3 regions of the Rodentibacter caecimuris genome follow, and region 1 is predicted to be linked to each of the others. Evidence: riboswitches for the same ligand, from Rfam matches in the RefSeq annotation. Region 1 holds a riboswitch; each other region holds the start of a gene.

Region 1 (6,664 bases):
GACCTTCTTCCACGCCGACGATAAATACACGGGGAAATTCCAATCCTTTTGCGGAATGCAATGTCATCATTTCGACACAAGATTGATGCGGTGAAGCTTGTTCCTCTCCCGCTTCAAGCGAGGCATGAGTTAGAAAAGCAGTAAGATCCGTCATGTCATCCGCCTCATCGGGTTTTATAAATTCACGTGTCGCAGTGACTAATTCTTCCAAGTTTTCGATCCGCACTTCGCCCTTTTCTCCCTTTTCCTGTTTATACATTTCATACAAACCGGAATGTTTAATCACAAAATCCGTTTGAGCAAAAAGCGGCATTTCAAAGGTATCCTGCTGCAAAGAATTAATTAATTCTTGAAAGCGTAATAATGCGGTGGATGCTCGTCCCGCAAGCATATTTTCTTGGATGGCAACTTGTATCGCCTGCCATAATGTAATTTGACGTGCACGTGTTAAATTTCGTAAGACATCTAAAGTGCGGTCACCAATCCCTCGTGTCGGCGTGTTAATCACGCGTTCAAATGCCGCATCATCTTGTCGGTTATTAATCAAACGCAAATAGGCTAAGGCATCTTTAATTTCTTGGCGTTCAAAGAATCTCACCCCACCATAAATCCGATAAGGAATTTGACTACGAATTAAAGCCTCCTCAATCACGCGGGATTGACTGTTGCTACGGTAAAGCACGGCACAATCATCCAGTTTTCCCCCGTTATCCACCCAATCCTGAATTTGCGACGCCACAAATTTGGCTTCGTCCAGCTCATTAAAAGCGGCATAAATTCCAACAGGCTCTCCTTTTTCCCCTTCCGTCCACAAATTTTTCCCAAGCCTATCCGTATTATTGGCAATTAATTCATTTGCACTATTTAAAATATTCGCGGTAGAACGGTAATTTTGTTCAAGACGAATGGTTTTGGCATTGAAATCTTTCAGGAATTTTTGAATATTTTCAACTTGTGCGCCACGCCAACCATAAATAGATTGATCATCATCCCCCACTACCATCACTTTTCCGCTCTGTCCGGCAAGGGTTTTGATCCATTGATATTGAATTTTATTGGTATCCTGAAACTCATCTACCAAAATATGTTGAAAACGTTGTTGGTAACGCTGCAAAATCAGCGGTTTTTTTTCAAATAATTCATAAGCACGAATCAATAACTCCGCAAAATCCACTAATCCCGCACGGTCACTGGTATCTTGATAAATTTGATAAATTTTAATCCATTCACGCTCTTGGCGATCGTTAAAATCCTCGATCTCGTGCGGGCGCAAACCTTCATCTTTTTTATTATTGATGTACCAACAAGCTTGTTTGGGAGGAAAGGCTTTTTCATCAAAATTGTGCAATTTTAGTAAGCGTTTAACTAAACGCAATTGATCTTCCGAATCCAAAATTTGGAAATCCTGCGGCAAACCGACATCTAAATGGTGCGCACGCAATAAACGATGAGCAATGCTGTGAAAAGTGCCAATCCACATTCCGAATAAACTGTGTTGGGAATGTTTGGCTAATGTTTCTTGAATACGATGGCGCATTTCCGCTGCGGCTTTATTGGTAAAAGTCACCGCCATAATGCTCCCTTCAGAAATATTTTCTACTGCCATCAACCAAGCAATACGGTGAGTTAATACTCGGGTCTTACCGCTTCCCGCCCCAGCCAGCACTAAACAGTTATCAAGGGGAGCCGCAACCGCTTCACGCTGTTTATCATTCAACCCATCAAGTAATTCAGAAATATCCGTCATAACATTATTTTATCTGTTTAAATTTACAGTCATTATAGACATTATTTGTAAGCGAATCTAGCGTTAACTATAGTTTTAAACAAAAGGTCTGTAATCACTTAATACTCAACTATTCCAAGACGGAGGCTTTAGATTTGAGAGTAGATGAATACTACAAAGATGTTTCAATACACAACCGCCTGAAGGCGGCTGCCTTTTTTCGCTGCTTCATCAAGTAACTTCGGAATGTTTCAATACACAGCCTCCTGAAGGCGGCTGCTTGTATTTCAACCACTATTTTTCATGACAAAAACTCCATATATTTGTACATTTAAAACATCACAACGACAGCAACAATAAACAGATCCGACTTTACAAAAATAGGGGGACAGCTTATAGTGGATTCGGTTAGTCGGGGTGCAAAATCGCTGAGAAATACCCGTGAACCTGAAGCAGTTAGCACTGACGTAGGAAACTAATCTTCTCTTCCTCAAGGGCTGACTTACTTTTTTCTTTAATTCATCAATTAATAATAAGTAGGGATGCATGATGACCCACTATGCGCATTTAAAAAATACCTTAAAATTTACCGCACTTTGTACTCTTTTAGGTTTCAGTTTACCAAATCATGCCGAGACACAAGGAAAACTCGTTGTTTATTGCAGCGTTCAAAACACTACCTGCGAGAAAGTTTCACAAGCATTTAGCAAAAAATATCATGTTGAAACACAATTTGTGCGTCATAGCACCGGCACTGTGCTAGGCAAGCTCAAAGCAGAAAAAGATAATCCTCAAGCTGATGTTTGGTATGGCGGAACCTTTGAACCGCACCTTCAAGCACGAGATGCCGGTTTGCTTGCGATTTATCGTTCCCCTGAACAAAAAGATATTATGCCTCAATTTAAAAAATTGGTAGAACAACGCGGGGATACCACTTCAATTATTTATTTGATGGAACTTGGCATTGGGATAAATGAAAAATCCCTTACCGAAAAAAACATCGCCAAGCCACAATGTTATGCGGATTTATTAAAACCGGAATTTAAGGATTTAGTGCAATATCCCGATCCTCGTGTATCCGGTACGGGATATAGTATTCTTTCGACCTTAATCGAAATTATGGGTGAAGATAAAGCGTTCGATTATTTAAAAGCCTTAAACAAAAATATCAACCAATATACCAAAAGTGGCATGGCAACCAGCAATCTTTCTACCGGTGCAACGGCAGTGAATATTAGTTTTATGCACGCCTATGTACGTGAAAAAGATAAAGGCGCGCCTGTTGTCGGCATCTTGCCTTGCGAAGGAGTCGGTTACACCCTAGGGGCTGCAAGTATTATCAAAAACGGACGAAATTTAGAAAATGCCAAACGTTTTATTGATTTTGTCCTGTCCGCCGAAGCACAAGAAATTCCGTGGCGTGAAGCTGATTCTTATCAGTTACCGACCAATATCCACGCAAAATCGCACCCAAATCTCCCCAATCCGATGAAATTAAAATTAATTGATATTGATTTCATTCGGTTTGGCGCCGACCAAGAAGCGAAACGTTTAATTGATCGCTGGATGAAAGAAGTAAAAGGGGAATAAACTTCAAAAAAGACGAGGCGATTCAATCAGCCTCGTCTTTTTTATGATAAGAATTAATGAAACACTTTATCGCGAAAAACACCTAAAAAATTAACCGCTCTTTTCCTGTATAAACATTCCCCTTACCTTCTCTTGCAAACCCTACCAATGTCAAATGATGAGTTTCAGCCATTTTTACCGCCAAATCCGTTGCCGCGGAAATTGCGACTAACATTTCTACTCGACATGAAATTGCTTTTTGCACCATTTCATAGCTTGCTCTACTTGATGTCAAAATGAAACCCTGTTTATCGGTTTTAGCATACCAACCAAGCAGTTTATCCAATGCTACATGACGTCCAACATCTTCTCGAATAGCAAGTATATTGCCTTGTAAATCAAAAAATGCACAGGCATGGGTTGCACCGGTTTGGTTACCTAATTGTTGATTTTCCTGCAACGTAGAAAGGCAATTATCGAGCAAACTAACATCAAACTGAAAAGTGCGGTCTAATTTAGGAAAGTTTTTATATACTTGGTTTAACTGTTCCGTGCCACAAATTCCACACCCCGTACGTCCGGTAAGATTTCGTCGATGTTCTTTAAGTGCCATAAATTGACGACTGGAAAGCTCAATTTGCACTTCAATGCCATTACACACTTCTTGTACATCAATACCATAAATATCAGCAGGTTGATTAATAATGCCTTCCGTTAAAGAAAAACCTAAAGCAAAATCTTCTAAATCCTGCGGAGAACACATCATCACAGCATGAGAAATACCGTTATAAACAAGTGAAACCGGGGTTTCAACAGCGAGCAAATCGTTTTTTGTTTGTAAAAGTGCGGTTGATTTTTCTGATGTTTTTGGCTTTTTTAAAAAAAAATTGATGGATTGTTCAATTAACCCATTCATTGATAACCTGCCTATTAATCATGTAACGAAAATGTTAAGTTTTCTTGCTAATTTCGTGATCTTAGTCACGTATTTTGTGGATATAATGCATTTTGATTATGGATTTATCACTAAAAAATAGGTATTCTACGACAAGCTTAAATTGATGTTTTTTTATACTCAATTTAGTCTGTTGATCGGCGTTATTCTAACGAAATCAACTAAATTTTCTAGATGAATTTCTTTACTATCTAATAATATCTCAACAACCTATTGTTGAAAGGAGTGATTATGCAGGTCTCAAGAAGAAAATTCTTTAAGATCTGTGCAGGTGGTATGGCGGGAACCTCCGCTGCTATGTTAGGTTTTGCTCCGGCAAACGCGTTAGCAGCGCCGCGTGAATATAAATTATTACGCGCCTATGAATCTCGTAACACCTGTACATATTGTGCCGTCAGTTGCGGTATGTTGCTTTATAGTACAGGCAAACCGAATACGGGCTTAAGCAGCTACACAAGTACAAATATCCGTTCAAAATTATTTCACCTTGAAGGTGATCCAGACCATCCGATTAGTCGTGGCGCACTCTGTCCGAAAGGTGCCGGCGCACTAGATTATGTAAACAGTGAAAGCCGTTCTTTATATCCTCAATATCGTGCACCAGGTTCAGACAGATGGGAACGCCTTTCTTGGCAGGAGGCAATTAAACGTATTGCCCGCTTAATGAAAGATGATCGCGATGCCAATTTTATAGAAACCGATGCAAGCGGGAAAACCGTTAACCGTTGGTCAACCACTGGGATTATGACAGCCTCCGCAATGAGCAATGAAGCCGCGTTACTAACGCAAAAATGGATTCGAATGCTCGGGATGGTGCCGGTATGTAACCAAGCTAATACTTGACACGGACCAACGGTAGCAAGTCTTGCTCCATCATTTGGTCGCGGTGCCATGACAAACAACTGGGTTGACATCAAAAATGCCGATTTAATCATTGTTCAAGGCGGTAACCCTGCCGAAGCCCACCCTGTTGGGTTCCGTTGGGCGATTGAAGCGAAGAAAAACGGTGCAAAAATCATCGTTATCGATCCACGCTTTAACCGTACAGCCTCTATCGCTGATCTTCATGCGCCGATTCGTTCCGGTTCCGATATTGCGTTCTTAATGGGTGTGATTCGTTACTTATTGGAAAATGATAAGATTCAATACGAATATGTTCAACACTATACTAACGCTTCTTTCTTAGTCAACGAAGGCTTTAAATTTGAAGACGGACTATTCTCAGGTTACGACGCGGATAAGCGTAACTATGACAAATCAACATGGAATTACCAATTTGATGAGAATGGTCAGGTTAAACGTGATATGACATTACAAAACCCACGTTGTGTGATTAATGTATTGAAAGAACACGTTTCTCGTTACACACCGGAAATGGTCGAACGCGTAACCGGCGTAAAACAAAAACTATTCTTACAAATCTGTGAAGAAATCGGTGAAACCTCAAAACCAAATAAAACCATGACGCATTTATATGCACTCGGTTTTACAGAACATACTATCGGTACACAAAATATCCGTTCGATGGCAATGATCCAATTACTATTAGGTAATATGGGGATGCCGGGTGGTGGTATTAACGCATTACGAGGACACTCAAACGTACAAGGTACGACAGACATGGGATTGTTACCGACTTCCCTACCCGGTTATATGCGTTTACCAAACGATAAAGACTCATCTTATGAGCAATATATCAATGCGATCACGCCAAAAGACATCGTTCCTGGTCAAATCAACTATTATCGTAATACCTCAAAATTCTTTGTGAGTATGATGAAAACCTTCTATGGTGAGAATGCGACCAAAGAAAACGGTTGGGGCTTTGATTTCTTACCGAAAACAGATCGCTTATACGACCCTATCACTCATGTGAAATTAATGAATGATGGCGAGTTGCACGGTTGGATCTTGCAAGGTTTTAACGTATTGAATTCATTACCGAATAAGAATAAAACCCTTGCAGGTATGAGCAAATTAAAATACTTAATCGTGCTTGATCCGCTTCAAACCGAAAGTTCTGAATTCTGGAAAAACTTTGGTGAATCAAACAATGTGAATCCTGCGGATATTCAGACCGAAGTATTCCGCCTACCAACCACTTGTTTTGCGGAAGAAGATGGTTCAATCGCCAACTCCGGCCGTTGGGCGCAATGGCACTGGAAAGGCTGTGATCAACCGGGTGAAGCATTACCGGATGTGGATATTCTTTCAATGATTCGTGAAGAAATGCACGCACTCTACAAAGAAGAAGGCGGTCGCGGTATTGAATCTTTTGAAGCAATGACCTGGAATTACGCGCAACCACACTCGCCAAGTGCGGAAGAATTAGCAAAAGAATTAAATGGTTATGCCCTTGAAGATCTTTATGATCCAAACGGCAACCTGATGTATAAAAAAGGGCAATTACTCAA
Region 2 (6,664 bases), 470 kb from region 1:
TTTCAGAATAATCTTGATAGGATTTTCCATAGTATTGAATTGCCGCATTGAGTGTTAAATTTCTGATAAACGGGGTATCCCATTCAACGGCGGCTTTAGCAATCCAACGAGGGCTGGCAACTTGTGAGCCGTTGATAATCGAGCCGGCAAAACTTGGGTAATCAATTAATTTTCCTTGATTGTAAGTGATACCTAAACTTGGGCGTAATGTACTATTTAGCAGATTTCCGTAGATATTTAATTCAATGCCACGGTTACGTTCTTTGCCTTGTTCCTGTCCGGTTTTAGCATGAATACCGGGGCGTGATAATTGGTAAATGCTTAAGGTTGTGGTCGCAAGATCTTTCCAGTTTTTGCGCACCCCTAATTCGATTTGTCGGCTAACAACCGGTTTTGCCATAACGCCGGTATCCTCATCGGTTGCACCCGGTTCCAAATCTTCTAAATAATTGGCATAAAAAGTTAAGTTTGGATTAGGTACATAGGCTGCCATCACCATTGGGCTAAAACGATTTTCGTGATAACGAACATCTCGGCTTGGTTTTGCCGGATAAGGCAGGGCGTGTTGTTTAATCCACTGGAAACGTCCGCCGAGTGTTAAACGAACTGTGTCATCAATAAATGAAGCGGTATCTGCAAAGGCAAGGCTGTAACTCGCTAGTTTTTCGTTCGTTGCGCCCTGCGTTACAGCACTATTAGGCTGACGGGATGTAATAAATTGCGGGTGATAAAGGTTGATATTGGAATAAACATTTTGATTTAAAACCGCCCCCTGATCGAAATCACGTTGGCGTCTTACCGCATCAAACGCTAAATTCCAGTTGTGGTTGATCGAACCGGTTTCAAATTCACCTTGTAATTTTAGATTTCCGCTTGTTGTACGAATATGGTAATCCATCGCTCTTAGTTGTTGTAAACGATATTGTTCGGTATAGGTGGTTTCATCCATCATTCGAACTTGACCGAATTTGCCGTAATAGCGTGATTCCATATAACCCAAGCCACCGGATAACACCATGCTATAAGGCAGCTCATATTCAAAGGTTCCCATAATGGTTTGATCTTGAGTGGTTTGACCGTTCCAATACGGCACAAAATTTGTATCGCCGCTTGGGGAGCTTGGTAAACGATAGTTTAAGCGCTGAATATCTTGAATACGTGCACGACCGCCATGTGTTGCCCGTTTGGTGTACATATAATCAATACCGGCACGGAATTTCTCACCACGATAGTCTAAACCCACAGCAAATTCTTTGTTTCGTTCGTCATAATTACGGCGTGCCGTATCACCATCACGATATTTCCCGTTTAGGCGGATACCCCATTCTTTATTTGCACCGAAACGGCGACCAAAATCAAAGGTTTCCTGTAAACGATTGTTGCTGTACCAAGCAAAACCAAGTTGATTAATGTCTTTATCAGTCGCCCGTTTGGTCTCAACATTTAAGGAAGAACCGGCGGCACCCTCAGGATCCATTCCGGCGACAGCCGTTGAAGCACCTTTAATTAACTGAGCCGAGCTAACGGCAGCGGTTGGGGAGCTATAAGTAGAATAAAGTCCCGCTAATCCGTTAACCGTAATTTGACGGGCATCCAGTTGTAATCCTCGCACATAAATTCCCGATAACGTATTGGTTTCTCCACCGAAATTCATTACTGAAGAATCAATTTTAGCAATCCCGTCTAAAAGATTACGTTGTTGAGAATTTTCAAAGGCTTTTTCATCATAGTGAACAACCGCAATAGGCGAAGTAAATGCAGTTTGCATCCCAAGTAAACTGAGATTAACAATTTCTTTTTGTTTTTCACCAGCGGCTTTTGCTTTTTCCAATTCGGTGACGACATTCACTTGATCCAATACCATTTCGGAACTTGAGCTGACATCGGTTTGTGTTTCCGCCAACACTGAAACAGATACACCGGTAAAAAGTGCGGTGTAAAGAATACTGTGTTTAAACGCCATATTTGCTTTCCTTAAAATTGATGTAATAAAAAAGAGCGGTAAGTATAACTGAAAATAATTATTTGCCTCAATAGGAATAATTTGTATTTGCTATTAAATGAAAATTTAGAGAAAAATAACCGCACTTTTGCTTGTTTTTTCTTCAGCGGCGGTATAGACTCTTAATCACTTTAGTCGGGGTGCCACGATGTGGCTGAGATGATACCCGTGAACCTGAAACAGTTAGCACTGACGTAGGAAACTAATATGCCAAATTATCTTTTCATTTTTCATTCCATTCTTAATTTTTCATTCTCGCCTATTCAAATCTCTTATTAATTTTGAGAGTCGGCAATGGCGTATATCCGGAATTTAAGTCTTAACTTTGCTGTTCAAGCCTTATTTGAGCGGCTTAATTTATTTCTTTCTAAAAAATTATTAGGTTCATCAGGCGAATCGACGTTGTTACGTTTGAGCGAAAGTATTGATATTCAGGGTTCGGTTCAAGAACAAATCAATGTTGAACCTAATCTATGTATAGCGTGGTTTACGCTAGAACTTTAAATAAGGAGACAAAATGATCACTCAACTTATTGAACGGGCACAACCTCATTGGCAACACTATATTGAGCATCAATTTGTTCGGCAACTGGCTCAAGGCACGTTAGCTAAACGTTGTTTTCAACATTATTTGAAACAAGATTATCGCTATCTTTTTCATTACAGCCGCGCTTTTGCATTGGGTATTTTTAAAGCAAAAAACTTTGCAGAAATGGCGGTGCCACGCAAAACATTAGACATTCTTAGCCAAGAAATTCAATTACATATTAATTATTGCAAGCAGTGGGGGATCAGTGAACAAGAGATGATAAACACGCCGGAAAGCCCGGCTTGTGTGGCTTATACGCGTTACTTATTGGATGTGGGAATGACGGGCGGATTGGCGTAGCTTTATGCCGCTATTACGCCTTGTGCCGTTGGTTATGCTCAAGCGGCTTACTATATCACAACGCATTATCCACGCTTGCCGAATAATCCTTATCAGTCTTGGATTGATGTTTATTCAAGTGCTGATTTTCAGCAAGCCGCAGCAGAAACGGCTGATTTTTTGACATCACTTTGTCAATCATTAAACCCGACTCAACTTACCCATATTCAGAACATTTTTACCACGGCGACACGTATGGAAATTAATTTCTGGCAAATGGGATTAGATTTATCTTAACCACAAAAAGGAGACTATGATGGAATCTATTTATCTTACAAAAATCCGTGAGCAAAATCCGCTCATTCATAATATTACCAACATTGTTGCGGCTAATTTTAGTGCCAACGGATTATTGGCATTAGGGGCTTCCTCGATGATGTCCGATAGCGAAGGGGAGATGGTCGAAATGCCAAATTTAAGCCAAGCTCTCGTGATTAATATCGGCACATTGATCGGCAAAGAACAAAAATCTATGTTGTTGGCAGGTAAAACGGCAAATGCGAAAGGGATCCCTGTTGTGCTTGATCCTGTCGGCGTAGGAGCAACGAGCTATCGGCGAGAGACCATACGTCAGCTGTTGTCTGAAATAAAATTTGCACTAATTCGTGGTAATGCCGGTGAATTGGCAACAATTGCAGGTGAAGCGTGGCAAGCGAAAGGCGTGGATGCCGGACAAGGTAACGTCGATTTGAAAGCCGTTGCCCAACGTGTCGCAAAGCAGCATGGCTGTGTTGTATTGATTAGTGGGGAAGTTGATGTCATCAGCGACGGTAGGCAAACCGCTACGGTGCATAATGGTACGCCGTTGTTCCCTAAAGTAACGGCATCGGGCTGTTTACTCAGTGCGGTCTGTGGGGCTTTCTTAGCTGTGGATTCGGGCGATCATTTTGCGGCAACCCTCGAAGCCTGTGTCGCTTATACCGTTGCGGGCGAACTTGCCGCTCAAGGTCTGACTACTCAAGTCGGCCAATTCCAAATTCGTTTATTAGATGAATTAGCGGCGCTTTCCCCTGAAACGATTGCACATAAAGGGCGGATCAATGAGTAATATTCCCCAAGTATTAACCATCGCCGGTTCGGATAGTGGCGGCGGTGCGGGTATTCAAGCCGATCTAAAAACCTTTCAAATGCAAGGTGTGTTCGGTACTTCAGTGGTGACTGCCGTAACGGCTCAAAATACACAGGGAGTATTTGATATTCACACTATTCCATTGAAAACCATTCGTTCACAACTACAAGCGGTGAAAAACGATTTCAATATTGCAAGCGTGAAAATTGGCATGCTCGGAACGCCGGAAATTATTGAATGTGTGGCGGAATCTCTTAAAGAACGTCCATTTGGCAATTTGGTTCTTGATCCTGTGATGATCGCGAAAGGCGGCGCACCACTCTTACAATCGCAGGCGGTTTCGGCACTTATTGAACATTTGCTCCCGCTGGCGGATGTGATTACTCCCAATCTTCCTGAAACGGAAGCCTTAACGGGGATGACGATTTACGATGAAATGAGCATTCAAAAAGCGGCAAAATCCCTCCAAAAGTTAGGGGCACGTAATGTGATTATCAAAGGCGGGCATTCCCTGAACTCGCAGAGTGAACAATGCCAAGATTGGGTTTTGCTTGACGATGGTGGTTATTTTGTATTGGAAAGCCCACGTTTTTATACGCCACATACGCATGGCACCGGTTGCACCTTTTCCGCTTGTTTAACGGCAGAATTGGCGAAGGGAAAACCGTTGCAAAGTGCGGTCAAAATTGCCAAAGATTTTATTACGGCAGCAATTAGTCAGCCGCTCAATATCGGTCATGGGCACGGGCCGACAAACCATTGGGCTTATCGTGATTTAGTTAATTTAAAGAGGAATGATTAAATGCAAAAAATTCGAGAAATCCTACCGCTTTACTTTGTAGCGGGAACGCAAGATTGTCGGCATTTGGGGGAAAATAATGCACAAAATTTACTTTCTGTATTAAAACAAGCATTAGACGGCGGTATTACTTGTTTCCAATTTCGGGATAAAGGCAAATTTTCCCTTGAACACTCGCCGGCAGCACAAAAAGCGTTAGCCATTAGCTGTCGGGATATGTGCCGTGAATATCGCGTGCCGTTTATCGTCAATGATGATGTTGATTTAGCTTTTGAGCTTGAGGCAGACGGTATCCATGTGGGACAAACCGATATGGCGGTACAGGTTATTCGGGCAAAAGCGAATAAAGCGATGATTGTGGGGTGGTCGGTTAATTTATTAGAAGAAGCCAAAATAGGCGAAGCAATGGCGGAGATTGATTATTTTGGTATTGGGCCGATTTTCCCAACGCAATCAAAGGAAAATCCCAAACCGACACGTGGTATGGGGTTTGTTCAAGATTTGCGAAAATCAGGCATAACGAAACCGTTTGTTGCGATTGGCGGTGTGAAGTTGGAACACGTTCGCACTTTAAGGGAATTTGGGGCTGATGGTGTGGCGGTAATTTCAGCGATCAGTCAGGCAAAAAATGTTGAAATGATGGCTAGAGCGTTAAGAGAGGCTAGCCGGTAAATTGGCTGGCAAAAGTATGCGTTAAATTTGAATGCCTTTCCTTGGAGAAAAATAATGAAACAAAACAGTCCGAAACAAATCGCAATGGCAACAATGATTGGTACGGCGATTGAGTATTTCGACAACTATATTTACGCAATGGCCGCCGTGTTGGTGTTTAACCAGCAATTTTTTCACGCTGCCGATCCTCTCTCAGGGCAGATTGCAGCCCTTTCTACACTCGCTTTAACTTTTATTGCCCGCCCTTTAGGTGCCGCATTGTTTGGGCATTTTGGCGATCGTATCGGGCGCAAAAATACCTTTGTGATGAGCTTATTGTTAATGGGCGTTTCTACTGTGATTATCGGATTATTACCGAGTTATGAAAGTATCGGTATTAGTGCAACAATTTTGCTCTGTTTATGCCGTATCGGACAAGGCATCGGTTTAGGCGGAGAATGGGGCGGTGCCGCATTAGTGGCTGTTGAAAATGCGCCGGAGGGCAAACGTGGTTGGTATGGTACGTTCCCACAACTTGGTGCACCGTTAGGCTTATTATTGGCGAACGGTGTATTTTTGTTGATCGGCGCCATTTTCGGACAGGCGGCAATGTTAGATTGGGCGTGGAGAATTCCGTTTTTATCTTCAATTCTATTGGTTGGTATCGGTTTATATGTGCGGTTAAAACTCACTGAAACCCCGATTTTTCTTGAAAGATTAAATAAACCGCAAGCTAAAGGTTTGCCAATGTTAGAAGTCATGACAAACCATTTCAAATCTTTTTTCTTGGGAATGCTCACTTGTATTGCCGGTTACGTGTTGTTTTATGTCATGATCGCATTTAGTCAAATCTATGCGAAATCCGCACCAACCGTATCGGATGCCGGTTATGCAATGGGATTGGGATTTTCCCCTCATATTTTCACTGCCTTATTAATGGCAAGTGCGCTTTCTTTAGCGGGCACGATTGTCATTTCGGGCAAATACATTGATAAAATTGGTCGTCGGCTTTGGCTGATTTGGACTACCGTCGGTGTTGCGATTTTTGGTTTAGCATTGCCGTTTTTCCTTGAAAACGGCACGGCTCACAGTTTGTTTTGGTTCTTAGTTATCGGAATGGGATTAATTGGAATGGGGTATGGGCCGCTTGCCAGTTTTTTACCGGAATTATTCCCAACCCACGCCCGTTATTCAGGGGCTTCACTGACTTATAAT
Region 3 (6,664 bases), 120 kb from region 1:
CCATAAGTAATCGATCACCGTCTTCTTCAGGATTACCGGTAACGAGTAATTTATCACCATAGAAAATAGAATTGGCACCAGCCATAAAACACATAGCCTGCATTTCTTCCGTCATTCCTTGGCGTCCTGCCGATAAGCGAACATAACTTTTTGGCATCGTAATTCGTGCAACGGCAATAGTACGAACAAATTCCGTCCAGTCTAAATCTTCTGCATCAACCAAAGGGGTTCCCTCCACTTTAACTAACTGATTAATGGGAACCGATTCAGGTTGAGGATCTAAATTCGCAAGACTGGCAATTAAACCGGAACGCTCTTTACGGGTCTCATTCATTCCCACGATACCGCCACAACATACTTTTAAACCTGCTTTACGAACTTTACCTAAGGTACTTAAGCGGTCATCAAAACGGCGTGTGCCGATAACCTCATGATAATGTTCCGGTGCGGTATCAAGATTATGGTTATAATAATCCAATCCCGCCTCTTTCAATTCTTCAGCCATTCCGTCTTGTAATAATCCAAACGTACCACAAGTTTCCAAGCCAAGCTCTTTCACAGCCTTAATAATTTGCGTTACTTTTCCCATATCTTTGGGCTTTGGACCACGCCATGCCGCCCCCATACAAAATCGCCCCGCACCGCGAGACTTGGCAATTTTGGCTTTAGCAATAATTTCGTCCACATCCAATAATTGCTGATTTTGCACACCGGTTTGATAACGTGCCGATTGCGGGCAATAACTGCAATCTTCCGGACAACCGCCGGTTTTAATTGACATTAATGTTGAAAGTTGAATTGCCTGCGGATTGAAATATTCGCGATGTACTTGTGCAGCTCGATAAATCAACTCCAAAAAAGGCGTTTCATACAACGCTTCTACTTTACAAACAGACCAATACTCCACTGAGGGATGAGGAGTTATTTCGGTTAATTGAACAGATTGTACGGTTGTCATACTTTTTTCCTATAAATTTTGTCCTTGATGAATATGAATAATACGATCAATATGCCCTTCTAATTCCTTAGGCTGATGGGTAACAAGCAGTAAGGTTAGCATTTTTTCATCACATAACTGGTCGAGCAACTTTAACATTTCCATACGTAATTGCGGATCAAGTGCGGAGAAAGGTTCATCCAATAATAAAATGGGTTTATCACGTAACAGACAACGTGCCAATGCAACACGTTGTTTTTGTCCACCGGAAAGTGCGGTCGATTTTCTCATTAAAAAATCCTGTAAATTGACCGCACTTGCGACTTGTTCAATTCGCATTTCCTCTTCCTTTGAAAGGGACAAATTCGGTTTTAAGCCTAATGCGATATTTTCCGCCACGCTCAAATGGGTGAACAAATTATTTTCTTGAAATAACATGGAAACCGGGCGTTCATAAGGGGCGCTTCTCGTATGATTTTCACCGTTAAGCCAAATTTCCCCCGCATTGGCATAATCAAAACCGGCGATCAGATTTAATAAAGTGCTTTTTCCCGCACCACTCTCACCGATAATCGCTACTTTTTCTTGCTCACCAATCTGTAAATCAAACATCATCGGCATGGATTGATAATTAAATTTCACTTGTTTTAATTTAATCATGGTTTTCCCTATTGTGTTCAATAAACATAAATAATCCAAGACATAAGCTAAGCAAAATCAATGCCGTAATCGCCGCTTCTTGACTCCGATATTGTCCGATTTGTTGATAAAGCAAGTGCGGTAAAGAAGTAAAATCCGGACTACCAAATAAGGCAATTGCCGTAAAATCCCCTAAAGAGAGTGTTGTCGCCAAAGCAAAGGTATATTTTAGCGGTGTTTTTAATAAGGGATATTCAATTAATTTGAAGCGTTGCCACCCTTTAAGGTTTAGCGATAAACACAATTTTTCGTAATACTGCGTAGCTTGCATCATCGGTGTACTTAAAATTCGAATGACAAAAGGCATTGCGGCTAACGCATTACACAGCACGACAATTAAAAATAAATGAACATTGCTAAAATCCATTTCCTGTAAAATTAAAAATAATCCTACCGAGAGAATTAACGTTGGTACGGCTAAAATCATCATACCACCGGTTTGAATGAGGGTTGCAAACACAGGAAAATGAAGCCATTGTAGCTGGCGGGAAAGCAGAAGTAATAAAAAAGAAAACACTATCGCTAATACACCTGAAGCGGGTGCCATTGAAAGGGAATAGATTAACGCTTTCCATAATTGGGGATCTTGCCAAAAACTAAACCATTCCGGTGCCCTCACCCCTTCCACCACAATACTCAGCAATGGTATGAAAAGAAATAAACATACGCTAAACAAAATAAAAACATTAAAAATTTTGACCGCACTTGATGGCGGCATCAACCAAATATAGCATTGGGAAAGGTTGGTTTCCGGCGGTTTAGCAAAAATTTGGGATACTCCAAATAATACAAAGCAAAAAACAAATTGAATCAAGGCAAATAAAGCCGCTTTAGGAAAATCAAATTCAAAAAAGATCGCTTGGTAAATAGCAACCTCCAAAGTGCTATTTTGTGGCCCGCCACCAAGAGAAAGCACGATGGTGAAACTGGTAAAACACAGCATAAAAATGAGAACAAAAGTCGGTAAAAGCTGGTTTTTAAGGTAAGGCATTTCAATTAAACGAAAAAATTGCCAACCTTGAATATTTAATTGTGCGGCTAACTGATGTTGTTCTGAGGGAATAGCTTGCAAGGCTTGTTGCGTTACCCTCGCAGCAAGGGGAATATTAAAAAAGAGGTGGGCAATTAATATACCGTTCAACCCATAAATTGTCGGTTTCCAATTAATCCCTAACCACTGCATTAGCCGACTTAACCAACCCTCTGTGCCATAAATTTCGAGTAAGCCAAAGATCGCCAAAAGCGCCGGCAACACAAAAGTAAGGGAAAGTAAACGCTGGATAAGACGTTTTCCCGGGAAAGGCTGATAAAAAAACACACGTCCAAATAATGCCCCGAGCAGCACAGCAAGCAATGCTGACAAAAAGGCTTGCCCGAAGCTAAAAAAGATAACTTGATGTAAATAGTCATCCTGCTTGAAAGCCTCCCAAGAATAATTTCCACCGACGGAAAATACTGCAGAAAGCGATGTGCTATAAAGCAAAACAATGAAAAAAATAACCGCACTTCCGCCAATATAATGACGAGGACGGAAATGCGGATAAGAAAACAACGATATCATTAGAAACTATTTAGAAAGTGCTTTTTGCCACTGATTAATCCAAGTTTTTAATTGTTCTCCCGTGACTTTTGACGTATCCAGTACCGGCGTATTTTGAGTATGTTTTTTTAGCGCATCAATATGACTTTCGATAGGACTATCAATGACCGGTAACATCACATTATTTTTCGCAATATCGGCTTGTGCTTCCGGTGAAATCAAATAATCAAGAAAGTGATCCGCGCAAGCATTATTACGGTTCGCCACTTTAGCAACGACTTCCACTTGTAATACGCCGCCTTCACTAAATTCCGTAGCCATATAATTATCTTTTTGCTCAGAAAGAATATGGTAAATTGGCGAGGTGTTTGTGCTTAACACGAGATCCCCCTCCCCCTTTAAGAATGCACCGTAGGCTTCTGTCCAACCTTTTGTAATCGTTACAGTGTGTTCTGACAAGGTTTTCCAGACATTTTGTGCTTCCGACTGCGGATAAAGGGCATTTACCCAAAGTAATAAACCGCGTCCGATACTACTGGTTCGCGGATCTTGATATAGCACTTTTAGATCTTTACGCGCAATCAATTCTTTCAAACTTGTTGGTGGGTTAGTTAATTTATTTTTATCGTAAATAAAAGCATATTTTGCAAAATCAAAAGGCAAAAATGTGTGATCATCCCATTTTAGCGGTAATGCCAATTTACCAAGATCCACTTGGTTAGGCTCAAACATTGCTAATTTTTTGGCTTCATCAATTTGATGATTATCTAAACCTAATACCACATCCGCTTTAATTTTTTTTCCTTCTAAGCGTACACGATTAAACAAAGTACCATTATTATCAAAGGCAACATAATTTAACTGACACTGTGGAAATTGTTTTTCAAAGCCGCTTTTGACTTTCGGCCCGGCACTCCAATCGGCACTAAAAGAATCGTAAGTATAAACAGTGAGTGGTTGTGCAGCAGTTTGAGCAAATGCAGAAGCAGCAAAAAGTGCGGTTGAAATGAGGATTATTTTCTTCATTGTACTGTCCTTATAAAAATAGAAATGAAGAAACAGCCTAATGAAAAGAGTTAGTTTCCTACGCCAGCATTATCTGTTTCAGGTTCACGGGTATCTCTCAGCCAAACAATGTTAGCACCCCGACTAAGGGTTAAAAGTCTATATAAACTTTTTAAAATATACAAGCACCTTGAAACAAAACTGTTAGTTTGATCACAAAATTTAGACAAAATAAAACCCGCAATAAACGGGTTTTAAGGATGGAAGATTATGCTTCTTGGTGCTTTGCTGCAACTTCGCTTAATAACGTTTGCAACTCACCTGCTTGATACATTTCCAGAATAATATCACAGCCACCAATTAATTCACCCTCTACCCATAATTGTGGGAAAGTTGGCCAATTAGCATAAGCAGGTAACTCAGCACGAATATCCGGATGCTGAAGAATATCCACATAACCAAAAGGTACTTTGCAGTTCATTAATGCCTCTGCCGCACGAGCAGAAAAACCACAAGAAGGCAATTTTGGTGAGCCTTTCATATAAATTAAAATCGGGTTTTCGCTGATTTGTTTTTTGATTTTGTCTAACGTTTCCATAATGTTCCCCGTAAAAAATAGAGGCACGTATTCTAACATAAGTTAGAGGTATCACAAATTAGAACTTGAGTAATTATGTCAGGTTTACCAACTTCCGCCGGCACCGCCGCCACCGAATCCTCCACCGCCAAAACCGCCTCCCGATGAACCGCCACCACCGAATCCGCCGCCAAATCCCCCACCAAAACCAGAGCCTCCGCGACGGCGGGATAATGTTGATTGACGCACAATTCGATTCAATTGATCACGCTGATTCGGGCTGATATAAATTTCATCTTTATGATATTGATATTCGCCAAACACAACAAAGGCAATAAACACCAGCACCATAATGAAAGGAATATATTTATCAAACTCACTATCTTCCATTTGATAAGCACCGTATTCCCCTTGGCTTGCAGCGATTATGTCATTTAATCCGTCATTAATACCCTGTGCATACTGCCCTTGTTTAAATTGCGGTAAAATTGCATTGCGGATAACCTGTGATAAAAAAGCGTCCGGTAATACCCCTTCTAAACCTTGCCCTGTCGCAATAAATACTTTGCGATCATTTTTTGCAATTAACATTAAAACGCCGTTATTTAGCTGCTTACGCCCTATTCCCCACTTATCACCTAAGGCAAAAGTATAATCCGCAATTTCATATTCACCGGTAGTCGGTACAAGCACAACGGCAATTTGCGAGCTGGTTGCCTCTCCATAAGAGACCAGTTTGTTTTCTAGAAGTTGCCGTTGCTGTGAGGAAAGCGTATTGGTGTAATCATTCACATAATGGAAAGGATTTGGCGTAGGCGGAAACTGTGCGGCAGAGACAAAAGCGCCCCAAAAAACGAAGATAAAAACAACCGCACTTTTCATGATTTGCAAAAGTTTAGTCATGAATAATCACCTCATTTGGCAACTCATTTCTGTCATCAACTTGAATAGGAAAATGCGTTTTTAAGGTATCGGTAATATGTTCAATCGCCTCAACGATACCTTGTGTGTAGGCTTTTTCCTTAAATCGTGCAATCATTAAATCACATTGTTTTTGCCAATAAGCATCATCGACAAATTGATGAATTCCTTTATCACCAATAATGGCACAAAGATGATTTTTGTATCCAACATAAATTAATACTGCATTTTTTGCTGCCGTTTGATGCATATCAAGCTCACCAAAAATTTGTAATGCTCGCTCAATCGCCGATAATCCTTTTTCGGTTTTTGGTAATTTACGTTCAATATAAACCCGTAATTCTGCCGAACTTTGACTTTCAAGGCGAGCAATTGCCGCCTCAATTTGTTTTTTATCAACAGGGATTCTTGAAAGGAATTTCATCCGCTATGTCCTAGTTAAAATTTACTGTTGGCGCATTTTCAGCACCGGCTGAGGATTTAAAGTAAGGTTTTTCTTTAAAACCCAAAATCAACGCAGCAAATTTTGTTGGAAATTGACGCACTTTTTGGTTATACAATCGAGCTGCATCATTAAACTTATTACGGGCAACATTAATACGATTTTCTGTTCCTTCAAGTTGTGCTTGTAAATTCATAAAGCCTTCATGCGCCTTTAATTGCGGATATTGTTCAACAGTAACAAGTAATCGGGATAATGCGGATCCCACTTGATTTTGTTCCTGCTGGAATTGAGCAAGTTGTTCTTCCGTCATATTTGCAGGATCAATTTTAGTTTGTGTCGCTTTTGCTCTTGCTTCAATCACATTCGTTAAGGTTTGCTGTTCAAAATTTGCTTGCCCTTTCACTGTATTTACTAAATTTGGGATGAGATCTGCACGGCGTTGATAAGAAGACTCTACGTTTGCCCACACAGAATCAATTTCTTCTTCCGCTTTAACTAAACCGTTATAACTAGACATTAAAGTAAATCCTGCCACGATAA

The links. Region 1 has a riboswitch for thiamine pyrophosphate ahead of FEE42_RS11465 (ABC transporter substrate-binding protein). Riboswitches for the same ligand answer to the same signal wherever they lie in the genome.
Region 2: linked by a shared signal. The riboswitch ahead of FEE42_RS00975 (hypothetical protein) and the one ahead of FEE42_RS11465 (ABC transporter substrate-binding protein) in region 1 are both predicted to bind thiamine pyrophosphate.
Region 3: linked by a shared signal. The riboswitch ahead of thiB (thiamine ABC transporter substrate binding subunit) and the one ahead of FEE42_RS11465 (ABC transporter substrate-binding protein) in region 1 are both predicted to bind thiamine pyrophosphate.

Annotation. Positions count from the first base shown of each region.
Region 1 covers NZ_CP040863.1:2,342,229-2,348,892, reverse strand. The annotation lists gene uvrD (DNA helicase II) at 1-1,747, opposite strand, end outside; TPP riboswitch at 2,130-2,217, shown strand; gene FEE42_RS11465 (ABC transporter substrate-binding protein) at 2,276-3,316, shown strand; gene fdhD (formate dehydrogenase accessory sulfurtransferase FdhD) at 3,399-4,211, opposite strand; gene fdnG (formate dehydrogenase-N subunit alpha) at 4,482-6,664, shown strand, end outside.
Region 2 covers NZ_CP040863.1:202,984-209,647, forward strand. The annotation lists gene FEE42_RS00970 (TonB-dependent receptor) at 1-1,963, opposite strand, end outside; TPP riboswitch at 2,129-2,220, shown strand; gene FEE42_RS00975 (hypothetical protein) at 2,297-2,506, shown strand; partial or broken gene tenA (thiaminase II) at 2,520-3,167, shown strand; gene thiM (hydroxyethylthiazole kinase) at 3,187-3,978, shown strand; gene thiD (bifunctional hydroxymethylpyrimidine kinase/phosphomethylpyrimidine kinase) at 3,971-4,801, shown strand; gene thiE (thiamine phosphate synthase) at 4,802-5,470, shown strand; gene FEE42_RS01000 (MFS transporter) at 5,522-6,664, shown strand, end outside.
Region 3 covers NZ_CP040863.1:2,457,778-2,464,441, reverse strand. The annotation lists gene bioB (biotin synthase BioB) at 1-958, opposite strand, end outside; gene thiQ (thiamine ABC transporter ATP-binding protein) at 968-1,597, opposite strand; gene thiP (thiamine/thiamine pyrophosphate ABC transporter permease ThiP) at 1,590-3,197, opposite strand; gene thiB (thiamine ABC transporter substrate binding subunit) at 3,204-4,202, opposite strand; TPP riboswitch at 4,241-4,334, opposite strand; gene grxD (Grx4 family monothiol glutaredoxin) at 4,450-4,779, opposite strand; gene FEE42_RS11965 (TPM domain-containing protein) at 4,864-5,661, opposite strand; gene FEE42_RS11960 (TPM domain-containing protein) at 5,654-6,103, opposite strand; gene FEE42_RS11955 (LemA family protein) at 6,114-6,664, opposite strand, start outside.